3 regions of the Sedimentibacter sp. zth1 genome follow, and region 2 is predicted to be linked to each of the others. Evidence: riboswitches for the same ligand, from Rfam matches in the RefSeq annotation. Region 2 holds a riboswitch; each other region holds the start of a gene.

Region 1 (8,760 bases), 1.4 Mb from region 2:
CAATACATACGGGAGCGTTGCAAAACTATTTTAGAAATAGTTTTGCAACTTTCTTTTTTTGAAAATTAATACAAAAAAGAATAGCTATTGCTAAACTATATATTTTAGTTTTGCAATAGCACATTTTCTATCTATTGTTATTTTGCAATAAAGTACGAATATCGCCAATCATGTACAATGAACCTACACATGCAATAATATCGTCCTTGTCTATCTTATCAATAATAGGTAATATTTCTTCATATTTTTCTATTGCAGTTACCTTTGTTTTAGTACCTCTTTTGACAATTAAATCCCTTAAATCTTTGCAATCCATTGCTCTAGCAGGATTATTTGGAGTAAGTGTATAAATTTGTTCTGAAATATCAAGCAAGTAATCAATTACATCAATTGGATGCTTATCCTTTAACATTCCATAAAACAAAATAATTTTTTTATCCTTAAAATATCTTTTTATAGCCTTTTGAAAATATTCAACACCATTGATATTATGTCCACCATCTAGTATAATTGTGGGCTTTTTTCTTATAATTTCAAATCTTCCGGCAAATTTAGAGTTGAGCAGACCTTCTTTTACGCTTTTTTCAGTTATAATGAAGCCTTCTTGTTTTAGAAGCTCTAAAACTTTTAAAACTGTGAGGCAGTTATAAGCCTGATGTTCACCAAGCATATTAATTTTAAAATTATCTAAGTTGAAAATTCTTTTATCTATGTAGTTTAGTGTTTGACCTTCTATGGTAGAATCTAATATTTTTATGTTATTTGAGTCTAATTCATATATATTAGAATGTTTTTTTCTTGCTTGTTCCTTAACTACATCAACAACATTTTTACCCTGAGGATAAACAACTACTTTGCTATTTTCTTTTATTATTCCAGCTTTTTCAAATGCAATTTTTTCTAGTGTATCACCTAAATATTCAGTATGGTCATAGCTTATAGATGTGATAACAGAAATTAAAGATGATTTGACTACATTTGTAGCATCAAATCTACCACCAAGTCCAACCTCTAATACTAAAAAATCAATGTTTTGTTCTTCAAAATATTTAAATCCTATGGCAGTAACAACTTCAAATTCTGTAGGATGATTATAGCCCTCAGAAAGCATGATATCAATTTTGTCTTTTATAAGAGTAGTTATTTTTGCCAATGAATCTCTATTTATTTGTTTGTTGTTTATTTGTATTCTTTCTGTAAACTCTTGCAAAAATGGACTTATAAATAATCCAACTTTATAACCACTCTTAACTAAAACATTATGTATCATATTGCAAGTAGAACCTTTTCCGTTTGTGCCTGCAACGTGTATTATTTTATATTTATCTTGAGGATTTCCTAATAATTCAGTAAGTCTTTTAATATTTTCAAGACCAAGTTTTGAACCGAATTTGTATGTATCACTTATATATTTTAAAGATTCTTCGTAATTCATTTTAGTACCTTCCTTATAATATAATTAAATCGTAACAATTATTATAATAGTGCATTTTATTTGTTTTTGCAATATAATTTATAGTAGATAAAATAAATAATTCAAAAATAAAATTTATAATTATAATACAAATAGATGAAATATATTGTATTTAGTTTTATAAAATATACTACTTGCAAAATAAATATATATATGGTATGCTTTACGTGAATTAAATAATTATAGGTGTTTATAAAACATAATAGGGAAAATGGTAAATGCCATTGCAGCCCCCGCTACTGTAAGTGAGTACAAATTTTACAAACCACTGTTTTGAAAATGGGAAGGGTAAAATGAGGATGATCCGCGAGCCAGGAGACCTACCTATAATGAGAATTAGCCTTCGGTGGGAAGGTGTGATGATAGTATAATTGTGTACTTTTATCCTAACCCAACAAGGTTAGGATTATTTTTTTAGAGGAAGGTATATTATGAAAATTACAAAAAAAGTTTTATGTATTTTATTAGCAGTATGTATGATTATAACATTTGCTGCTTGTACGAAAACAAATGACAATGGTAGTGAAAATCAAAATAACGATCAAACTAACAATGTAGGTGAAGAAAGTAAAAGTGTTTATCCATTAACATTTAAAGATGATTTAGACAATGAGGTAACCCTTGAAAAGGCTCCAGAAAAAATCGCATCTGGTGCTCCATCTATTACAGAAACAATATATGCGATTGGCAAAGATAACTTATTAGTTGGAGTTACTGAATACTGTAATTATCCAGAAGATACAAAAAACAAACAAGTTATTGGTGGATACACTGGACCGAATATTGAAAAATTATTAGAGCTAGATGTTGATTTGTTTATCTCTGATAAAATTAAAGACGATGATTTAAAAACATTAAAAGACGCGGGTATTCAAGTTGTTATAGTAAATGCAAAAGGATATGAGGATACTTTTAAAAAGATTGAATTTATCGGAAATATGCTAGATGCAAAGGACAAAGCTATAGAACTTGTAAGTGCGATGAAGGATAAGGAAAAAGAAATATTAGACAAAATTAAAGGTGAAGATTCAAAAACTGCTTTTTATGAGGTTTGGAATGATCCACTTCAAACTGCAGGGCCTGGAAGTTTTATTGATGATTTAATTACTTTAGCAAATTGTGAAAATATTGCACATGATGCTGAATCAGCATATGCAGAATTTAGTTTAGAAAAATTAATAGAGGAAAATCCACAAGTATATTTATCAGCTGATGATGGATTTAAAACAGTTGATGATATAAAAGGAAGAGTTGCATTTGAAGAAATAGATGCAATAAAGAATAATCAAATATATCTTTTAGATCAAGATATATCATCAAGACCAGGACCAAGAATTGTGGAAGCATTAGAATTAGTTGCAAAAGCAATTCATCCAGAAGCATTTAAATAAAATAAATTAACTTATTAGCTAATTATTAAACTCCCTATTCCAAGCTAATAAGTTTAATTTTTTTTTAAGAAGAGATATATTTAAATTTTAGCAAATTGCTTATATAATATAAGTGGGACGTGATAAAATGAAAAAAAATACTAAATTAATTATTCTGATATCGATTGTAGTATTATTTTTAACAGTATTAATTTGTAGCTGTATTGGTGCTGCAAATATAAGTATTGGAGATTCATTTAAAATTATAATAAATAAAATTTTAGGTCTTGAAAAAAACTTAGTAGATATGAAATCTTCTACTATAACAATAATATGGAAGGTTAGATTTCCAAGGATTTTGGTATCGTTAATAGTGGGTGGTGCCTTATCTATAGCTGGTGTTACATACCAAGGACTTTTAAAAAATCCTATGGCAGATCCATATGTTATTGGTGTATCATCGGGTGCTGCTTTTGGTGCAGCTATCGGTATAGCATCGCACATAACATTTAAATTCTTTGGATTATCAATAATAACTATATTAGCTTTTTCATGTGCTGTTGGTGTTATGTTCTTGGTATATTCTATTTCAAGAATTGGTAAAAAAGTGCCAATAACTACTTTGCTTTTAAGTGGTATTGCAGTAGGAAACTTTTTAACAGCCTTTACATCTTTGATAATGATTTTTGCAGGTGATGATTTGAGTAAAATATACTTTTGGACTATGGGTTCTTTTTCTGGTAAAGGTTGGTCACAGCTAGTAACAATTTTGCCTTATGTACTTATAGGATTTGCAATATTATTTTATTATTCAAAAGACTTAAATTTAATTTTACTTGGCGAAGAAACAGCAAGCAATTTAGGAGTGAATGTTGAAAAGGTTAAATTGATTTTATTAGTAACAAGTACTATAGTTACAGCATTTGTAGTTTCTATATCTGGTATAATTGGATTTGTAGGACTTATAATTCCTCATATAACTAGAATGATTATTGGACCTGACCATAAAAAGTTATTTCCACTATCATTTATTTTTGGAGCAATACTGATGGTTATTTGTGATACTCTTGCAAGAAGTGTCTTCTCACAAGAAATACCTGTTGGTTTAGTTACTGCAATACTTGGCGGTCCTTTTTTTGTTTATTTACTTAGAAGTAAAAAAAGAGAATTATTTTAGAGGTGTAAAAAGTGGAAAATGTTATTGAAGTTAAAAATATATCAGTAAAATATGGTACTACAACAGTTTTGAATAATATTAGCTTTGATGTACAAAAAGGCGAATTTTGCACCATAATTGGGCCAAACGGAGCTGGAAAATCTACAATACTTAAAAGTATTATGAAAAATATAGACATTGAGTCTGGTGACATTTTAATTAATCATAAAAGTATAAAAAATATTTCACACAAAGAAAAAGCATGTATGATTGGGTTTGTTCCTCAGGAGTACAATATAAGCTTTAATTTTAATGTGTACGATATTGTTGCAATGGGAAGAAATCCATACACTAAAAAATTTGGTAAATCACAATACGACGATAAAAAAATTATACAAGATGCATTGATTAAAACATCTACATTTTACTTGAAGGACAAAAATTTTAATGAACTTAGTGGTGGTGAAAAGCAAAGAGTCATTATAGCAAGGGCACTTGCACAGCAAACTAGTATTTTGGTATTGGATGAAGCTACATCAAATCTTGATATACATCATCAGTTAGATATAATAGAATTAATATATTCTCTTAATAGAGAGGATAATTTGACAGTTTTAACTATTATGCATGATTTAAATTTATCTAGTAGATTTAGTGATAAAATTGTTTTGCTGAGTGACGAAGGTATTGTAAAAATAGGCACGCCAGATGATATAATAGATGAAAGTGTATTGAGGCAAGTATATGATATGGAAATGCTTGTTAGAGAAAATAAACTTTTGTCTTGTAAGGAAGTCGTTGCTCTTAGAGCTAGAAGGGCTAAGGACGATAAGAATAAAAATATTCACGTCATCTGCGGTGGAGGAACAGGAGAATATATAATTCAAAAGCTTTATTCTGAAAGATATAATGTTAGCTGTGGTGTTTTAAATGATGGAGACAGCGATTTAGAAATATGTAAAAATTTAAGTATTAGATATGTTAAAGAACTACCTTTTACATCATTTAGTAAAGAGAGTATAGAAAAAAATAGAGAATTAATAAAAAAAAGCGACATAGTAATTTTAACGGATGTTGCAATAGGTGAAGGTAATTTTGAGAATATAGAAATTTTAAGCTATTTAGATGATAAAAAAATTATAATTTTATATAATAGCAAAAGAGATTTTGTAAACGGAAAATGTGAAGAAATACTTGGAAAAATAAAAAGCAAAAAAAATGTTTGCGTTGCAATGAATTTAAAAGAGCTATTCAATTTAGTAGAAGAAAAGAATTAGAAACAAAAAAACTAATAATCCAATTAAAATAAAATGATTATTAGTTTTTTATTGTCTATGTCTTAAAAACTGAAATTTAGTTAATCAAACCACTTAATACACCTTGTTTGTTTTCTATTTGTATTTTTGACCATAATTCTGCATCAAGAATATCGTTAATTGATTCAACTTTTTTTACAGAATGTTTTGTCATAAGAACTTCTATTATTTTAGGAATATCCAAAAATTTAACCTTCCCTTCTAAAAATAGATTAACTACAAGTTCATTGCTCGCGTTTAAAATTGTAGGAAGTGTTCCTCCTATCTTTAGTGCATAATAAGCAAGATCTAAACACCTAAATGTTTTTTTATCAGGTTCTTCAAAGGTTAAGTTTTTTATTTTGCTAAGTGATAATGTTTCATAATTATTTTTTATCCTTTTAGGATAAAAAAGAGCATATTGAATTGGAATTCTCATATTTTGTAAACCCATTTGTGCTAAAGTCGAGTGGTCACAATATTCAACAGCAGAATGTATTATACTTTGTGGATGAACCACTACTTCAATTTTTTCTTCAGGAATATTAAATAAATATTTTGCTTCAATTACTTCTAATCCTTTATTCATCAAAGTGGCTGAATCTATAGTTATTTTTCTACCCATTTTCCAAGTTGGGTGGTTAAGTGCGTCATCTAATGTTACATTTTCTAGTTCTTTTTCACTTTTACCTAAAAAAGGTCCTCCTGATGCTGTTAATATAAGTTTGTTGATGCTTTCATGCTTGTTTCCTTGTAATGCTTGAAATATAGCACTATGTTCGCTATCAACAGGTAAAATTGTAGCTTTGTATTTCTTAGCTAAGTGCATGATATACTCTCCACCCGTAACAAGTGTTTCTTTGTTGGCTAAAGCGATAGTTTTACCTAGTTTTATAGCTTCTATTGTTGGTCTAAGACCAATCATACCTGATATGCCAGTAACAATAATATGTGCTTGAGAATGTGTTGCTACACTTATCAATCCATCCATACCAGTTACAATTTCAGTTTTACAAAATTTAGGCAATATGTTTCTTAGCTTTATAGCATTTATCCCATTCATAACTGAACATACTTCAGGGTTAAACTCTAGAATTTGCTTTTTCAATAATTCAATATTGCTATTACCTGAAATAGCACATACCTTTACTTTGTCCAGGTTGTCTCTAACTACATCTAATGTCTGTGTACCTATAGAGCCTGTCGAACCCAAAATGCTAATACTAATCATATTTTTATGCACCTCTTTGCTGATTTCTATTTATTTTTTGTGTATACACCACATTATTATACTATAATGTTTCTTTGAAATCAATTTTTAGTTAAAAAACTTGTATTATTCATATAAAATTATGTATAATATATAAAAGCTTTTACATTATTGGGGGAGAAAATTCAATGTTAAAAAAATATTTAATTGTAAATAAAGAAATTTTACCAGATGTTTTTGATAAGGTGATAGAGGCTAGAAATTATATAAATGATGGAACTGTAAAGAGTGTAAGCGAGTCAGTAAAAAAAGTTGGAATAAGTAGAAGTACGTATTATAAATATAAGGATTACGTTTTTTCACCATCTGAAAATTCTATGGGAAGAAAAGCTGTTATTGCTTTGATGCTTACTCATAGAAGCGGTGTTTTGTCTGAAGTCTTAAATTTATTGTCAACTGTAAAGGCGAATATTTTGACTATGAATCAAAATATACCAATCAATGGTAAAGCTTCTGTTAATATATCCATTGATATGTCTGACATTTTGATTTCAATAGATGATTTAATTAGCAAGATAGAAGAAAAAGATGATGTAAATGGTGTTAAGCTACTATCTATAGAATAATAAAGGAGTATATTAAATGTATGGTCTTGTTTTAGAAGGTGGAGGAGCAAAGGGCGCATATCATGTAGGTGCATATAAGGCTTTGCTTGATTTAGGGATAAAAATAGACGGTGTTGCAGGAACCTCAATTGGAGCATTGAACGGTGCTGCTATTGTTCAAGGAGATTATGATAAATTAGTTGATATTTGGAATGAAATTGATTTAGAATCTCTTTTCGGATTTAATAAAGAACAAATAGAAAATGTAAAAAGTAAAAATTTTGCTGACATAAGTTTATCATATTTTGTTAATTTGTCCAAGAATATAATAACTAACAAAGGCTTGGATACATCAAAAATTAGAAAGCTAGTAAGTAGCTTCATAGATGAAGAAAAGGTTAGAAATTCAAAACTTGATTTTGGAATTGTTACAATTTCTTTAACCGATAAGCAACCTATAGAAATTTTGAAGGAAAATATTCCAAAGGGTAAACTCATTGACTATATACTTGCAAGTTCTAATTTACCAGTATTTAAAATGCAAAAAGTTGATGGAAAATTCTTTTTAGATGGTGGAGCATATGATAATTTGCCATTTGGGGTTTTGCAAAAAAAAGGATATAAGAATTTTATTGCAGTCAGAACATATGGAATTGGAAGAGTCAAAAAAGTGAATACTGATGAAATAAATGTTATATATATTCAACCTGTTGAGGATTTAGGCGGAATTTTAGATTTTGACGTACTTAAAGCAAAAACCAATATATCTTTAGGATATTATGATGCTATGAAGGTATTTAAACAGCTCAAGGGTTATAAATATTATTGCAAGCAATATAAAAATAACTTTTTGAAATATTTGCTCAATAATTTTGATAATAATGAACAAAGATATATAAATATAGGTAAATTATTAGGATTTGAAGATATACCTACTGATAGAATGTTATTTGAAAAAATATTGCCAAGACTAGAATCTTTACTGGAGATGAAAGGTAAATTTGATTATCAAGATATTATACTGAGACTAGTTGAGTGTATTGCAGAAAAATATAGTGATATTAAAAGATTTAAAATATATGATGCGGATGATTTTATCAAGATTGTTATTGATAAATTCAAGAAAGAGCCTCTTAGTGTAAATAAAAAAATTCCAACTTTTGTTAGACAAAATAAAATTTTATCGTTAGCAGTTAAGGATGATTTAGTTATAAGAATATTTAGAGAGATGTTTATTTGAATTAATTAAGAAACGTTAGTGATACTAGCGTTTTTTTTGCATAAACATAATAAAAACATATAATTTGGAGTTTATTATGGAATTTACAAGTTTTTGTATTGCCTTTGCTCTTACGGCTATTGCAGGATTGTCAACAGGTATAGGCGGTCTATTGATTTTAGCTTTTGATAAAGAAAACTATAAAAATCTTGCTTTTTTTCTGTCTTTAGCTGCTGGTGTTATGATTTGTGTATCATTTGTACAAATATTTCCTGAATCGGTTAACAATTTCAAATCTCACTATGGTCCTAAAATAGGATTACAGTTTGCAATGCTCATTTTTTTTCTTGGAATGCTTTTTTGTGCAATAATTGATAAAATTATACCAGAAAATAATTTTAGCCTTTTAAAAAACACAAAAGACATAAATA
Region 2 (8,760 bases):
TTAAGGTCAAAAGCTTTTGCAGCATATTCTTCATAGGCAGTTGCAAATATAATTAAAATATTTGGATATCCGCGTTGAATTAGAGAAACTAAAACCGTTCCATTAATATCATTCAATTGTATGTCCAAAAAAAGTACATCGATAGATTCTTTCTCAAGCAATAATAGAGCGTCCTCACCATTACAACCAGTAAATAAAGTTGCAGAAGGTACACATTCTTGCAACAAAAGCTTTAACTCTTCTCTAGAAGTTTTTTCATTATCAATAATAGCAATATGCATCTATTTTCCTCAGCTTTCTTTGGTATATTACACATTTGTAAAGTCATTCTTTATCCTTTCATGTATGGACTAATATATATTGATATTATTATAAAACTTTAATTCAAATATATACAAAAAAACAAAAAATGTTATAAAAAATGCTATAGAATAAATAGAACAGCAACCAGTAAACTAATCAATACACTTGATTGTTATGTTGCCTTATTTGTTTTAACCAATACAGTAGAAATTAATTCAGATTTTTGAGTAGAAATTTGTTTAATACTGTTATTTACAGCCACATCAATATGTGTTAAAATAATAGAAATATTTACATAATGAGGTGAGCAGATTGAATTTTAAAATAGGAGTAACATCATTTATTGAAAATAAAAATAACAATCCATATATGTGTCTAGACTATGACTACATTAAAGCAGTTATAAGGATGGGTTATATACCTATTATTATTCCAATAACAAGTGATGAAAAGGTTTTAGATAAGTATTTAAATTTAGTTGATGGGTTAATTATAAGTGGTGGAGAGGATATAAATCCTGAATATTACAAAGAACAGCCAATACAGGAACTTGGTAGATTAAGCCCAGACAGAGACTTAACAGAGTCTATTTTGATAAAAAAGGCAATTGAAAACAAGATACCATTGTTAGGTATTTGCAGAGGATGCCAATTTATTAATGCAATTATGGGTGGAACATTATATCAGGATATATACAAACAGTTAAAGGATGTTAATGGACATAGTCCGTCAAACATTAGCAATGATTTATTGTATCATGATGTAGAAATATTAGAGGATACATTACTTCACAATATATTAAAAAAAGATATTGTTAGAGTGAATTCATTTCACCATCAAGCTATCAAAATTGTAGGCAGAGGTTTAAAAATCTCAGCTAAATCAAAAGATGGAATTATTGAGGCAGTTGAATCAGAGGATGGCAATATATTGTGTGTTCAATGGCACCCAGAGAGTTTATCAGAAAAATATGAAGATTTTCTAAATATATTTAAAGTATTTTTTAATAATGAGAAGGGTAGCTTGTAAAAGCTACTTTTTTTTTGCGTAGAAACGGACAAGCTCTAAGTATGTTTTATAGCTTGTCCGTAAATTTTTAATTGTTTAAATACGTGGCATTAATATTAACGAAGTTTAAACTGTCTAAAAAGTTCTTGAAGCATATTGGATTGTCCAGAAAGTTCTTCTGAAGCTGCTGCACTTTCTTCAGAGGTAGCAGAGTTTGTCTGAACTACAGCTGAAATTTGTTCAATACCTAAGGATACTTGTTCAACACCATTTGCTTGTTCCTGTGAATTATTAGAAATTTCATTTATCAATTCTTTCACTTCACCTGTCTTTTCTGCTACTATAATAAGAGCCTTTTCTGCCTCTTCTGTAAGAGTTGAACCATTTTCAATTGCTTCAACAGCATCTTCAATCAAAATAGTAGTATTTTTTGCGGCTTCTGCAGATTTTTGTGCGAGGTTACGAACCTCATCTGCAACAACGGTAAAGCCTTGACCTGCTGAACCTGCACGAGCTGCCTCAACTGCTGCATTAAGGGCAAGTATGTTAGTTTGAAATGCAATATCATCAATTGTTTTGATAATCTTTCCGATTTCAGTGGACTTTTCTTTAATATCGTACATAGCACATGACATTTCTTTCATCTTTTGATTGCTAATAACAACTTCATTTCCTGCCTCTTGGGAAAGAGTATTTGCTGTTCCAGCCTTTTCTGCATTATGCTTAATTTTATCAGTAATTTCTGTCATTGTTGCTGATAGTTCTTCAACAGAAGATGCCTGCTCGGTTGCACCTTGTGAAAGAGCCTGCGCAGCACATGATACTTGCTCCGCTCCTGAATTTACTTGGTCTGAAACTATATTAATTTCATTTAAAGTAGAATTTAAATTCATAGTAATTGTGTTTATTCCATTAATAATGGCTTTATAATCACCTACGTAATATTTTATATTTTCGCTTTCTATTTGTAAATTACCTTTAGACATTTCATTCAATATATAGGAAATGTCTTTAATGATTGTTTTAAGGTTTTGAGCCATTTCATTAAACGTAGATGATAAAATACCAATCTCATCTTGATATTTTACTTCAAGTTCAATATTCAAATCACCACGCTCAATCTTTTTAGCTGCTTCAACTATTGCATCAACAGGTTTAAGCATTTTTTTAAGAAGTATAACCATAACTACAATCAATACTACAAAAGATGTTACTGAAATAACAATCATCACTATTGTCATTAGTGACATAAATGAATTATACTCACTTGATAAAAGGGCAGATTGCACCCACCAAGTTTCCGTTCCCACATTAATAGGGGTAAAAAATCTTGTTTTTTTATCTTTTCCACTGCTTGTTTCAATTGAAAAGTGCGATTTGTTTTTTAATTCACCAGTAATATTGTTGAAAGTGTTTTGGTCAACAGTTTCATTGAAATTTTTTCCGATAACACTTGTATGAGTACTGTAAAGAATATTATTATTATTATTCAATAAATTTACATACATTGACTTATAGTTATTGTTTTTAATATCAATTATATTGAAAATATCGCTTTTTAAGTCCAAAAGCACTATACCTTTAAATTGACCATTATAAATAATAGGATATGAAACAGAAAACATTGCAATTCCGTTTGAATCCACATACGCATCACTAAAATTCATAGTTTCTTTTGCTTTTGCATCTACATAATAGTCTTTATTTTTAAAATAACTATATGTATAACGATCAACTGTTCTATTAGTAACGTTTTCCTCCATAACATAAGGAGCATATTCTTTTATATTTTTTGCAAAAGCGTTTTGTTCAAAGAATACACCTGCACCTACTATACCTTCATTATCTTCAACGGCTGACCAGATTGCATTTAATAGTACATTTTCTGCATCATATCTGCTTTGTGATAAAGGTTGTTTGTTTACCTTACTGATATATTGTGCTTTTGTGTCTCCTTCCGATAAAGTTATTGTATCATTCGATTGATACATAACTTGTAAACTGTCACTTGTAGAATTAGCAATAGAAGAACAGCCATCTAAAATGTTTTGAATTTTCAATACATTCTGATTACACATACCGGTAAATTCTCTGTCAATTGACTGTCTTAAGTGTTTTCCGCTAACCGTGAGTGAAAAGAAGTTCATAATGAAAAAGATAACAATTGTTAAAGTTCCAATAAATATGGATAATTTTGTTGCAAGTTTTTTATCTTTTACGTTAAATTTGTGCGATTTTTTCATAATTATTCTCCTCCGAATTTGTATATTAAAATGTCTTATTTATGTAATCACCTATTTGTATAGGTGTTGTTATGTAATAACCTTACAAATAATTGTAGGGTATAAGTCTATAGACTGTTATTAAATTCTTTTTTAAGGATTATGATTATAAAACTAAATAGTATATACGTATATACTATAATATCATTTATAACTGTAATAATCAATGCTTTTAGCAGAATTTACGATTGGTTTATAGCGCAGTGTACAAATTATGATGATGTGGAAAAGAATTTAGTTTATAATAAATAATTAAAAATGAAGGTTGACAATCATTTCTAAAGATGGTAGCATTGATTTGACAAATTAATAAATATTTTATGTTCCACCATATATTGGTGGCTAAGAGGGAAATCGGTGAAAATCCGATGCGGTCCCGCCGCTGTATACGAGGAGTCTTTTTCAAATTTTGCTTAAGCAAATATACCACTGAGGTGTTAACCTTGGGAAGGTGAAAAAGATGATGAGTCGTTAGCCAGAAGACCTGCATAGAATATAACATAGTCCAACGGGTAATTGGTAGCTATTAGGGTAGAGTGCGTCTACTCATTATTACTTATACAGTAAATACGGACTGTAGCAATTTTGCTACAGCCCTTTTTTTTATGCCCTAACCCCATTTTCAAAAGAAAATGGTTGGTAGGTCAAGAGATCTGCACCCTGTTTTTTAGGGTGAACGAGAACCAAATTTATGTGAGAGACTGCGATATTTTAAGGTTAAGCCTTTTTATATAAATAATAAATTAATAATTATGAAGGAGAGACAGAAATTGAGAAAACAGGCAATACAAAGAATTATTGTTATGATGCTTGTGCTTGGTATGGTATTTAGTGGTTTTTTACCAGGTAGTACATACGAGGCAATGGCATCGGAAGTTGCAAATAGTTCACAAACTGCAACAATAAGAGTAGAAAGAATTGGTGAAACAGATGTATCATCTACTACAATTAATTTTACTCAGGGAGAGACAGCATATGATGTTTTGAAAAAGGTGGCAACTGTTGATGGCATAGATATGATATCTAAAATTAATGGTTACCCTGACAAAAATAGCAAAGATGTATATTGGATGTTTAGAGTTAACGGGAAACTTCCAATGCTTGATGCATCTACAGGGGCTAATGCCAACCAATATATAGTGCAACCAGGGGATAGTATTGAATTTTATGCTATTTATTATGGTAGTGTTAATACAGTATATTCGTATTTTGAGCATGTTGAGTATGAAACAGCAATAAATACGCCATTTGAAGTTAAATTGTTAAAAGATGATGCTTCAATGGGTGATTTATCAAGTAATGTTAGTCCTGTTAATGGTGCGAAAATAATAAAATCTGTTGTGAATGTTAATAAAGCAACAATAGAAACAAGTAGTTCTACTAATAGTGAAGGAATTGCAGAAATCTTTTTTGATAAAGCAGGTACATATATATTATCAGCTACATCTAAAAATGTGGTAAACGGTAAGGAACAAATATCACGTCCATATGCTGTTGTAAAAGTTACAAGCGGTGGAGCAATAGATGCTGATTTAGCAGTAGTTAATGCTGATAAAGAATTATTAACAATAAAAAATATAAATGAAAATATAGTAGCAATAGATCAGCTTGAACTTGTTAATAGAGGTGAAAGCAGAAAAACTATCATAGAATGGTCAAGCTCAGATGAAAGTATAATTTCATCAAATGGAGTAGTAAATAGGCCAGCATATCCTTCTGATAAAAATTTGGAAGTTACGCTTACTGCTACAATAAAAAAAGGCTTTGCTTCTGTAAATAAAGAATTTAAATTACAGGTAAAACCTTATACTTTAGAAGAAACAGAAACTGATTTAAAAAATGTTATTAAAAGTTTAAGTGCTATTCATCCTGTATATGGCACTGATATAAATGTTGTAACTTTATTAAATTCTACACTTGCTAAAAAAGGTAGAAGTGATGTTAAAGTAGAATTTGTTTCAGCAAACAATATTGGTTCAGAAGAAAGTAGCTTTGTTATATACATTGGTGCAAATGGAAACATAGATAATTGGTATGACAATACATCTAATACAAACAACAAAGTGGCACAAGTAAATGTAAATTTTAAATTTAATCTAAATACAGTTGAACAAGAGTCCGCTATTATAGCTGTTATTCCATTAGATAATGATAAGATAATTAAGTTTATGACTGAACAAGATGTAAACTTATTGACTGAGGATGCTATAAAAAATGAGAATGTAGATTTGCAAAATGTTAAAACACAGCTTATTTTACCTAGTGAAATAGGCAGTAAAAAATCATGGATTACTTGGGAATCTAATAGTGACCTTATAAAAATTGAGGGCAACTCGCTAGACGGATACAAAGGAAATGTTACAATTCCAACAGAGGATACTGAAGCCAGTCTTACTGCAACATTTAAATATCGTTTTAGTGATGATCCAATTACAGTTGAAAAGATTGTTCCAATTACTATAAAGGCAGTTTCAGGAAATGAAACAGATATCATTAAAGCAGAATTGAGTAAAATCTTAGAAGAAAATTTTACTATAGAAAAATTCGGTGAATATGTAGCCATAGAAGATAGCTCAATAAGCTTACAGGAAGATTATAAAAATAACAATGTAAGATATAATTTTAAAGTTCCTGATATAAGAAGACAAATACCAAAGGATGTTACTTATACACACGAAAGCTCTGATCCATCTTTATTTAGCTTTGAGGTTTTTAAAAGTGGATTTGTTAATTATGTTGCAAGAGTTGTAAGACCAAATATTGGTGAAAATAAAAAAACAGCTAATGTGACAATAACAATGACAAAAAAAGGAGTTTCAGTTGAAAAAGTAATACCATTTACAATAGCACCTCTTACACAAGTTGAAATTGATGAAGAAATTGCATTGATGGAAAAAGTAAAGGCAAATATATGGGAAGGAATAAATGATGGAAATAACATAGATAAAGACAACATAGCAAATAATCTAAATGACATATATTGTGTTTACGAAAAAGATGGTAAATTAGTTTGGGGTTATGATTATAAGGCACAAACAGGAACTGGATTTAAACCTGATGACTTGTTTCCAAATCCAAGTGATCCATATGATACAGAGGATAGCTATAAATTTGACCCTTCAGGATATTTTAGTGAAGTAACTATGAAATTATCTAAAAGACCTGATAAGGATACAAACATTTCCTTTAAAACTTGCTTTACAAGTCAGCTTTTAGGTAAATACGCTGAAATTTATCCTAATAATGAAGATTTGAAAAAATTATGCAGAAATGAAGTAAGTTTAGACTTAATACTAAAGGCTATAAATCCAAATTTAAAAAGTATTACAATAGAAGGTGTTGATTTTACTTTTGATAGTAAAGCTACAACATATAACATACTAACGGATAATGTTTTAAATGAAGCTAAAATAACTGTTACACCTGAAAATGTAGGTGCTACAATTAAAATTAATGAGGAAATAGTTAATCCAAATGAACAACATATTGTAAGTTTAGTAGATGGATCAACAGATATTACTATTTCATCAGAGGATTCTTCTCAGACAAAAACATATAAAATTGTAATAGTCAGCAAGAAATTTTTAGAAGATGAAATAGCTAAACTTCCTGATATTACAGAAACAGATGAAGTTATATTTGCGCAAAAAGATAATGTTGAAAAACTTTTAGTACAGTACAACAAGTTAGATGATACAAATAAAGCAAAAATTTCAAATGGTGCAAAACTTATTGAATTTAATACTAAATTGCAAGAAGTAATTGAAGCTAATATAAATCTTATCTTGCAAAAAGAGCTTGATAACTATTTATCTTTAAATTATACAGATGAAAAAGCAATTTTAGATTATGAAAATGGTACTTTTTTAGATTTTGATAATATAATTGCACCTAAAATAAAATTAAATAAAGAAAGCTATGGTTCTAAATATAGCTATAAGTGGTCCTCAAGTGATGAAAAAATTATAGATATTATGAATACAAGCGGATATGCTTATGTAAATAGAGACGAAAGTGTTGATAAAACAGTTATAGTAACACTTACATTAACTAATAAAGAAAATAAAGAAGTTACAGCAACAAAAGAGTTTACTTTAACAATAAAAAAATTTACTGATGATGAAAAAAATGCAGCAATAGATTTAGTTAAAGAGATTTTAACTAAAACTGATATTGAATATGCAGATGGAGAAAACTCAAGCACAGTAAAATCAGACATTAAGATAGTTAAAAATAAACCTACTGATACAAGTAAACAATATGATTATAATTATACTTGGACATCAAGTGATAATTTAATAGCAGAAGCAAGTAACGGTAAAGGTAAAATAATTATAGAAAGACCTAATGTTGGAGAAGATCCTAAAATAATAACTATAACACTTAATATAACACATAAACAAATTAAAAGTGCTACAGTTCAAAAGACATTTGAATTTACAGTTATTCCAATATCAAACGAAGATATTTTAGCAGAAAAAAATAATCTTAATACTATAAAAGATAATTTGTTTGATGGTATTAAAAACGAAAATACATCAGTGGATGCTGTTACAAAGAATCTTGAAAAAGCGCTCTATGCTAAGGTGAATGCAGATGGTACAATAAGATGGAATACAGGAAACTATGCTTCTAAAAAGTCTGATGATAATGTAGAAATTCAATGGATTTCATCATCTGATAAATCATTTGTTAGTATTGATGGGTATTCAGGATTTAAACTTTCAAAGAGACCTAATCAAGGTGAAGACGATAAAATTGTGACTTTAACTGCAAAAGTAAAAAGTTTAGTTTATCCTGATAAGGTAGATGAAGTTCAAGTAGAATTAAATTTAACGATTAAAGCATATAATGCATACTTATCAAGTCTTAAATTATCAAGTGCTGAAATCACATTTGATAAAAATACATTAGAGTATGAGTGTGTAACAGATAAAACACTTGATACTGTAACAGTAACCCCTATACTTGAAAATACAGGTGCAGAGCTTAGTGTTAATAGCAGTAAAATAACTAGTGGAAGTACTAAAGATATAGCTTTAACAAATGGCTGTGGAACAATTAAAATAGAAGTTGAAGATGGAAAAAAATATAGTTATTCTACACCAAAAGCTAAAAGCGTTTATAAAATTGTAGTTGTAAGTAAAAAATATTTAGAAGATGAAAT
Region 3 (8,760 bases), 590 kb from region 2:
ATAGCATTTATAAAAGAGCATAATATGTATGTTAGCAATTATTTGCATTTTATGAGTTTAGGTGATGATAGCAATGGTAAATCTTATGAAGAAGTTCCAATGCAGGGATCGTATGAAATTGAATTCAAAAATGTGGCTTTTAAATATCCTAATAGCGACAGGTATATATATAAGAATTTGTCCTTAAAAATAAGAGAAGGTCAAAGACTTGCAATTGTAGGTGTTAATGGAGCAGGAAAGACAACCTTTGTTAAATTGCTATGCAGACTTTATGAGCCAACAGAGGGTGAAATATTACTTAACGGAATAAACATACAAAAATTTAATAAGGAAGAGTATTATAAGTTGTTTTCACCTGTGTTTCAAGACATTAAAATGTTTGCTTTTTCTATAAGCGAGAATGTAGCCTTAACAAGTAAAGAAAAAATTGACAGAAAAAAGGTTGTAGAATCTATTGATAGAGCGGATGTTTTAGAGAAAGTTAATTCTTTAGAAAAAGGTATAGATACAAGTCTATTAAAATTTTTGGACAGTGAAGGTATTGAACTATCAGGGGGAGAAAATCAAAAGCTTGCTCTTGCAAGAGCCCTATACAAGAATGGTGGAATTGTTGTATTAGATGAACCAACTGCAGCATTAGATGCAATTTCTGAGTATAAGACTTATATGAGATTCAATGATTTTGTTGGAGATAAAACAGCTATATATGTATCTCATAGACTTGCAAGTACTAGATTTTGCGATGTAATTGCGTTCTTTGAAAATGGTGAGGTTAAAGAATATGGTACTCACGAGGAACTATTAGAAAAGAATGGACGTTATAGAGAAATGTTTGATATACAAGCACGATATTATAGAGAAGATGTTGCAAAGGAGGAAGCATAATGAAAAAAGATAGTTCAAAAAGCTTTAGAAAAGATCTCAAAATAATAATACATTTTTTAAAGCTAACACAAAAAATTAATAAGAGCTATGTTCCGACATTGATTACAGCAGCTTTATTTAAGGCACTTACTCCTCTTGTCAATATAATAATGCCTAAGTTTATTATAGATGAGTTATTGATGGATATGAGAATAGATTTTCTTGTTATGCTTGTTGCTATTACGGTGGTTAGTAATCTTATTTTAAATATTATAAATAGATGTTTTGCAAAGTTTATTGCTGTAAAGGATTTAGAGATATCTAATGGATTTGATTTGTTGATTGGTAAAAAGGTAATGAACTTAGATTTTGAGCAGATTGAAGATCCGGAAGTTTTGAACCTAAAAGAATTAGCAGTATTTCCTGTAAGAGATCAGGGTACTATTCAATTTATGGTTCAGGATATTATGAAACTTTTTACTCAGTGTATAAGTATTATTACGTTAGGTGCTGTTCTTATTACATTAAGTCCAATTTTAGTTATATTTATAATAGTTATGGTTTTATTTAATACATATATTTTTAACAGAATTCAGAAGACTCAATACAAAATGAATCAGGATATTATAATATTTAATAGAGAATATGTGTACCTTTATAACATAGGAGATGATTTTGCTTTAGGAAAAGATGTCAGACTATATAATATGAGCCCTTTAATAGTCAATAAATTATTAAAATATAATGATAAACTACTTAATGTATTTAATAAAGGCAATATAAAAATAGGTAAGTACGAAGGAATGAATAAAGTGAATTTTCAGTTACAGACATTTGGAACATATGGCTATTTGGTATACAGGCTATTAACAGGATTAGGAATAGGCAACTTTACAATGTATGCAAATACAACTTTAAATTTTAGTACAGCCATTGCTGATTGTTTAAGCTGTTATGTTGGTATATCTCAAAAGTGTAGATATCTGGAGCTATATTTAGAATTTGAAGGTTTGAAATCAAAAAAAAGCATAGGTGAAGAAGCAACAAAAAGTATAAGTGATTTTACTATAGAATTTAAAAATGTTGGTTTTAAATATCCAAGGAGTAAAAATTATACATTAAAAAACATCAATATTACAATAAAACCAGAAGAAAAACTTTCAGTTGTAGGTCTAAATGGAGCTGGTAAAACAACATTTATTAAGCTTCTATGCAGATTATATGAAGTAACTGAAGGAGAAATTTTACTAAATGGCGTAAATATACAAAAATATGATTACGATGAATACATGGACCTATTATCTGTTGTATTTCAAGATTTTAAGCTTTTTGCTTTTACATTGAAGGAAAATGTAGGATTATTAGGTTGGGATAACATAGATGATAAAGAAATAAAAGGCGTTATAGAAAAAGCTGGTTTGGGCAATGACTTAAATAAATTGAGCAAAGGTATATACACTACTGTTTATAAGATATTTGATAAGTCTGGAATAGAGCTCTCAGGCGGACAGTCACAGAAGCTTGCTATAGCAAGAGCAATATATAAAAATGCTCCAATTGTTGTACTGGATGAACCGACAGCAGCTTTAGATCCATTTGCAGAATTTGAGATATATAGCAAGTTTAATGAGCTAGTTGGTGGAAAGACAGCAATATATATTTCTCACAGATTATCTAGCTGTAAGTTTTGTGATAACATAGCAGTATTTAAGAACGGAGAAATAGTTGAATACGGCAATCATGATGAATTAGTTAATGAGCATGGACTTTATGAAGAAATGTATATGGCACAGGCACAGTATTATGTATAGTAAATATTTTTGAAATAGATATTCTAAAAAGCAAACTAACTTAACTACTTAGTTTGCTTTTTTGTATTTATCTTTTACTTGGTAAGTAGTTTTTTATAGCTCTTATCAATAGCTATTGCACCAAGTGGCGCTGTTATTAGAATAGAAATTACAGCCATAGTTAATACAATTTGCCCACAATCTAGTCCCATAGCTAGTGGAACAGCACCAATTGCAGCTTGCACTGTAGCTTTAGGTGTATATGCAATCATACAAAATACACGTTCTTTAAAAGTTAAATTAGTTTTAATTAGACATAAAGAAACTCCAACAATCCTAAATACAAGTGCAAATAATACGATGATTATTCCATAAAAGCTTGCTGACATAGCATATTTTACATTTACACATGCGCCTACAAGGACAAATAGAAGTATTTGACCAGCTATCCATAGGTTATTGTATTGTGAGCATAGTTTTTTTGAGAGTATTGGTTGCTTGTAATTAATTGTTATACCCATACTCATTATAGCTAATAGTCCTGAAACTGGAACAATACCATTTAATCTGTTTTCTAACTCTACAAGTAGAAATGAAACGCTTAGTACAATAAGCACTTTCACTATTTCGTTCATATTTATTTTTTTGAACAATGAATAAAGAATAAATCCTGCTACTATTCCTAATACTATGCCAAGTGCTATTGAGATAGGTATTTGAAAAAGGACACTAGCACTAACAGCTTTGCCTCCTACTATTGAAGAAAGAGCAGTAAATAAAACAATAACAAACACATCATCCATTGAAGAACTAGCAATGATTAGTTGAGGTATACTTTTATTTGTTCCCCAACGGGTGTCAATAAATTTTATCATCCTTGGAACAACAACTGCTGGAGAAACTGCAGCAACAACAGTACCTATCAGGGCTGCCTCTTTTAACTCTACGCCCAAGAGTATAGGGGCAATTATAATTATACCTAAAATTTCAAAAGAAGCAGGTAAAAAAGACATTAGAATTGCTGGCCTACCTACCTTTTTTAAATCTGAGATATTTAAGGTTAAACCTGCACGAGTAAGAATAATTATCAAAGCAAATTTTCTAAGTTGTGCAGATATAGAAAGTATAGAATTATCCAACAAGTTAAAGCCATAAGGACCAATCAGTATACCTACCAAAATCATTCCAAGCAAACTAGGAAGATTAATTTTCTTAAATAAAGCTGAAAAAATTAAACCGAGTAAAAAAATCAAAGCTAAACTGTAAAGCATTTAAATTCTCCTTTGTCTAATATAGTATATGTTTTATTGTGAAATTATATAAAAAAGTTGCTACGCAACTCCTAGTATATAAAAAAAGCTGATAATTTCTACAATAATAATTGCAGAAGTCATCAGCGGTTAAGCAGTTTTGGATATTCCAAGGGAGAACTTCATTCCCATCAAACACTCATTTAGAATAGCAAAAGTAAACAAATTAGTCAAGAGTAATTTAATATTAATATAAATTTAATAAAATTATAATATATTTATATTATTAATTATTGCATAATATAAATATGAATAAAATAAGAACAAAAATGTAATACTAAAGATAAAATAACAATATTTAGGAGGGCGTATGAAAAATTTTGCTTATTATTCAAAGTGGGCTTTAAGGATAGGAATTGGAATTGCTTTTATCTATAGCTTGATTATTAGAAATTGGATTGGCATAGCGGGTGGTCTTGCAATATTTTTATCTACATATATCATAGATTACATAAATAGAAATAGAAAAGTTATTAGTGATGACTTAGTTTCCCTATATAGCATTTTCTGTATATTTGCAGTGGTTATTGGAGTAATGTTTAATTTTTATGATGTTATTTCATGGTGGGATTTATTGATGCATGTATTTTCAGGAATTATACTTGCTATTGTAGGTAATTCATTATTAAACAGTCTCTTAAAAGGTAAAAAAACAAATCCTACTATTAGATTTTTCTTTTTACTTGGATTCGCATGTATTGGAGGGGTAGTTTGGGAGATATATGAATTTGCAGTAGACAATATACTTTCTATTGATACTCAACGTGTTGCTACGACATTAGTTAATGATACTATGAGTGACTTAATAACAGATGTAATGGGTGGACTTTTAGCATCTATATATTTTGCAGCTTTTGACAAAAGAGGTATCTAGCTTTCCACTAATGTTGACTTTGTATAAACAATATGCTAATATTTACCGTAAATATACAAGCTATAACTTTTAGGTTATAGCTTTTTTTATTTTAATAAAATAGGAGATAAGCAATGAAATTATATGTTGTAGGTTTTGGAGCGGGTGGTTATGAAAACATGACTATTCAGGCAAAAGATGCATTGGAAAATAGTGATATTATAGTTGGATATACTGTTTATACAGGTTTATTGAAACCATATTTTGGTCATAAACAATTTTATGAAACTCCAATGATGAAGGAAATAGATAGATGTAGGTGGGCTATAGAAAAGGCTGAAGAAAACAACATAGTTTCCATGGTATGTAGTGGTGATAGTGGTGTTTATGGTATGGCAAGCTTGATATATGAGCTTGTAGGAGAAAAGGGTGATATTGATATAGAAGTTATATCAGGAGTAACAGCTGCGCTAAGTGGAGGAGCTGTTTTGGGAGCACCTTTGACGCATGATTTTGCTGTAATTAGCCTGAGCGATTTACTTACTCCTAAACAACTAATATATAAAAGAATAGAATGTGCTTCAATTGCTGATTTTGTTATTTGTATTTATAATCCATCAAGCAAAAAAAGATCAAGCTACTTGCAAGAGGCATGTGATATTATGTTAAAATATAAATCGGAAGAAACAGTGTGTGGATTTGTTAAAAATATTGGTAGAGATGGAGAGAAAAGCACAATTGTATCATTGAAAGAGCTAAGAAATGTTAATGTAGATATGTTTACAACTGTTTTTGTAGGAAATAGTCAAACTAAAGTAATTAATGGTAAAATGGTTACTCCAAGGGGGTATAACTCAAACAAAAGATAGATATATTGACATAAAAATGTTTTTGTGGTATATTCATTCAGTAAATAAATAAAAAATAAAATATGGTTTTTTAAAGAACGACATCTTTAATATTTAAGGGAATTCGGTTAGATTCCGAAGCAGCTTCCACTACTGTAATTGACGAAAAAAGAGTAATAAGTCATTGGGTTAAAAACCTGAGAAGGCACTCTTTAGTGATACATTAGTATCTATATCATAAGTCAGGAGACCTACCATGTTTTGTCGGTTTTAAGTATTCCGGGAAGAGGGAAGAAAGGTCCGTTATTGTAAATATTAATATTTTTTAGTATGTACAAAATATAACAGATACATTTGAACTTCCATTTCTTTTGAAATAGAAGTTTTTTTATTTTTATCCTTACTCAATGGGAATTTAAACTGATAATATTAAACTATAATACATAAGGAGATTAAAATGAAGAAAAAAAGTTTAAAATTAGCAGTAGTATTTTTGTTAATAACACTACTATTGGTAGCATTTACAGGATGCACTAAAAATGAGGATGCAAATAACGATGCATCAAATAATGTAAGTAATGAAAACAATAATTCTAAAACTAATAATGATGGAAAAGAAGAAGATTATAATGGAAAATTAGTTTTTGATCATTCGATGGAACTAGTTTATGCTAAAAACTTTTCAGTAGATTACTATAAGGGTGGTTACAAGCTTATAAAGGTTTGTGATGGAAGACAGTTTTTAACTATACCAGAGGGTATGAATGTGCCAGCAGATATAGAAGAAGGTGTTGTAACATTACAAATGCCTTTAGATAATATGTTGATATCATCTACACCAACTATGTCACTTATAAATGGTCTTGATAAATTAGACAAAGTATCTTTAGTTACTACAAAAAGATCGTCTTGGTACATAGATGAAATTGGAAAAGCAATTGATGATGGCAAAATTGAATACATTGGTTCGTATAAAGCACCAGACTATGAAATGATAACAGCTAAACAACCTCCATTTGCAGTATTTTCAACAATGCTTTTAAGAGTGCCAGAGGTTGCAGAAAAATTAGATGAATTAAAAATACCATATTTACTAGACCAAGCTACATATGAAGAGCATCCAATGGCAAGAGTAGAATGGGTAAAATTATATGGTGCATTATTAGATTGCGAAGAAATAGCTGAAAAACATTTCAAAGAACAAGTTGCATATGTTGAAAATTTAGATTTAGAAACAGAAGATCCTGAAACAACAGCAGTTTTCTATATAACTTCAAAGGGAACTCTTTATGCTCGTAGGGGTGGAGATTATATGGCAAAAATGGTTGAGTTAGCAGGAGGTAAATATATATTTGCTGATATGGAACCAGATAAAACTGGAGCTCAAAAGATGGAATTTGAAGAATTTTATGCAACAGCAAAAGATGCAGACAATATTATATATATTTGGAGTTTAGGCGGAAAACCAGAAACAGTAGATGATTTTATAGCAAAAAATGAATTGTTTAGTGACTTTAAAGCTGTAAAAGAAGGAAACGTATGGTGTACAACACCAAATTACTTCCAAATTTCAAATGTGTTAGGTTATATGATTAAAGATATAAATGAAATGCTATCAATAGATGATAATTCTGTAAATGAATTAACATATTTATTTAGATTGCAATAGGTTGACAATATGAAATCAGTTGTACGTTATCAGATAGTATTTATACTTTTAGCTATATTATTTTTTGTTGCAATAGTTATGAATGTTAACACAGGAAGTGTAAATATATCACCATCAGAAATAGTTAAAATTATATTGTTTCGTGCTAATGAAGGTTCAATTGAAAGTAAAATAATATGGAGTATAAGACTCCCAAGACTGCTCGGAGCAGCAGTTCTTGGGGGTGCTTTATCTGTTTCAGGATTTATGCTACAAACATTTTTCAGAAATCCAATTGCAGGACCATTTGTGCTTGGAATTTCTTCGGGAGCAAAAATGTTTGTAGGTTTTGTTATGCTTATAATGCTTCAGTATGTAAATAGTATTTCTCTTACAATGACAGTAGTAGCATCATTTGCTGGTTCTATGCTGTCAATGCTTTTTGTACTACTTTTTTCTAAAAAGGTTCGGAACATGTCAATGCTTTTAGTTGTTGGAATAATGATTGGATATATTTGTTCTGCTGTAACTAATTTTTTTATAACGTTTGCAGTAGAATCAGATATAGCTAATTTAACTCATTGGGCTATGGGTAGCTTTTCGGGAATGAATTGGGACAATTTAAAAGTAGCATCTATAGTAGTAGCAATATCATTGATATTAGCAATGATATATTCAAAGCCAATTGGTGCGTTCCAATTAGGAGAGGGCTATGCTCAAAGCATAGGTATTAACATAAAAAGTTTAAGGGTTATACTAATTATATTATCAAGTATTATGTCAGCATGTGTTACAGCATTTGCCGGTCCTATATCATTTGTAGGAATAGCAGTTCCACATATAACCAAAATGATGTGTAAAACTACTAAGCCAATTGTTATCATACCAGCATCTTTTTTATGCGGTGCAGTATTTTGTATGTTTTGTGATTTAATAGCAAGAAGTGCATTTGCACCGGTGGATTTAGCAATAGGTACAGTTACAGCAGTTTTTGGAGCACCAGTAGTTATATGGCTAATGCTTAGTAGACAAAGGAGAGTGTAATATATGACTGAAAATTATTTTTTTAGGACAGAAGATTTATGTGTTGGTTATAATAATATACCTTTAATTAATAATATTAATATAAAAATAAAAAAAGGCGAGATATTAACACTTATAGGACCTAATGGTTCTGGAAAATCTACTATTTTAAAAAGTATAACAAAGCATTTGTCAACAATAAAAGGAATTGTATACATAGATAAAAATAGCTTAAATAATATGACTAATAAAGACTTAGCTACAAAAGTGGCTGTAGTTTTAACAGATAAAATAAGACCTGAAATGATGACATGTGAAGATATTGTTGCGTCAGGACGTTATCCGTATACGAATTATTTTGGTAAATTAACAAAACAAGATGATGAAATTGTATGTGATTCATTGAAAAAGGTGCATGCGCTTG

The links. A riboswitch is a leader RNA that binds a small molecule or an ion and turns the genes downstream of it on or off. The one in region 2 is predicted to bind cobalamin.
Region 1: another riboswitch for cobalamin. It lies ahead of JYG23_RS00870 (ABC transporter substrate-binding protein); the one in region 2 lies ahead of JYG23_RS09110 (immunoglobulin-like domain-containing protein).
Region 3: another riboswitch for cobalamin. It lies ahead of JYG23_RS11765 (ABC transporter substrate-binding protein); the one in region 2 lies ahead of JYG23_RS09110 (immunoglobulin-like domain-containing protein).

What each region holds. Positions count from the first base shown of each region.
Region 1 is NZ_CP071445.1:164,447-173,206, forward strand. Features, by position in the region: gene JYG23_RS00865 (folylpolyglutamate synthase/dihydrofolate synthase family protein) at 128-1,435, opposite strand; cobalamin riboswitch at 1,642-1,817, shown strand; gene JYG23_RS00870 (ABC transporter substrate-binding protein) at 1,906-2,865, shown strand; gene JYG23_RS00875 (iron ABC transporter permease) at 2,993-4,021, shown strand; gene JYG23_RS00880 (ABC transporter ATP-binding protein) at 4,033-5,277, shown strand; gene JYG23_RS00885 (1-deoxy-D-xylulose-5-phosphate reductoisomerase) at 5,354-6,526, opposite strand; gene JYG23_RS00890 (ACT domain-containing protein) at 6,694-7,131, shown strand; gene JYG23_RS00895 (patatin-like phospholipase family protein) at 7,148-8,350, shown strand; gene zupT (zinc transporter ZupT) at 8,427-8,760, shown strand, end outside.
Region 2 is NZ_CP071445.1:1,860,753-1,869,512, reverse strand. Features, by position in the region: gene JYG23_RS09130 (LytTR family DNA-binding domain-containing protein) at 1-281, opposite strand, end outside; gene JYG23_RS09125 (gamma-glutamyl-gamma-aminobutyrate hydrolase family protein) at 616-1,332, shown strand; gene JYG23_RS09120 (methyl-accepting chemotaxis protein) at 1,428-3,554, opposite strand; gene JYG23_RS09115 (hypothetical protein) at 3,696-3,845, shown strand; cobalamin riboswitch at 3,897-4,100, shown strand; gene JYG23_RS09110 (immunoglobulin-like domain-containing protein) at 4,364-8,760, shown strand, end outside.
Region 3 is NZ_CP071445.1:2,450,287-2,459,046, forward strand. Features, by position in the region: gene JYG23_RS11740 (ABC transporter ATP-binding protein) at 1-885, shown strand, start outside; gene JYG23_RS11745 (ABC transporter ATP-binding protein) at 885-2,675, shown strand; gene JYG23_RS11750 (cation:proton antiporter) at 2,750-3,925, opposite strand; fluoride riboswitch at 4,032-4,103, opposite strand; gene JYG23_RS11755 (hypothetical protein) at 4,275-4,838, shown strand; gene cobJ (precorrin-3B C(17)-methyltransferase) at 4,952-5,686, shown strand; cobalamin riboswitch at 5,733-5,939, shown strand; gene JYG23_RS11765 (ABC transporter substrate-binding protein) at 6,123-7,334, shown strand; gene JYG23_RS11770 (iron ABC transporter permease) at 7,344-8,357, shown strand; gene JYG23_RS11775 (ABC transporter ATP-binding protein) at 8,361-8,760, shown strand, end outside.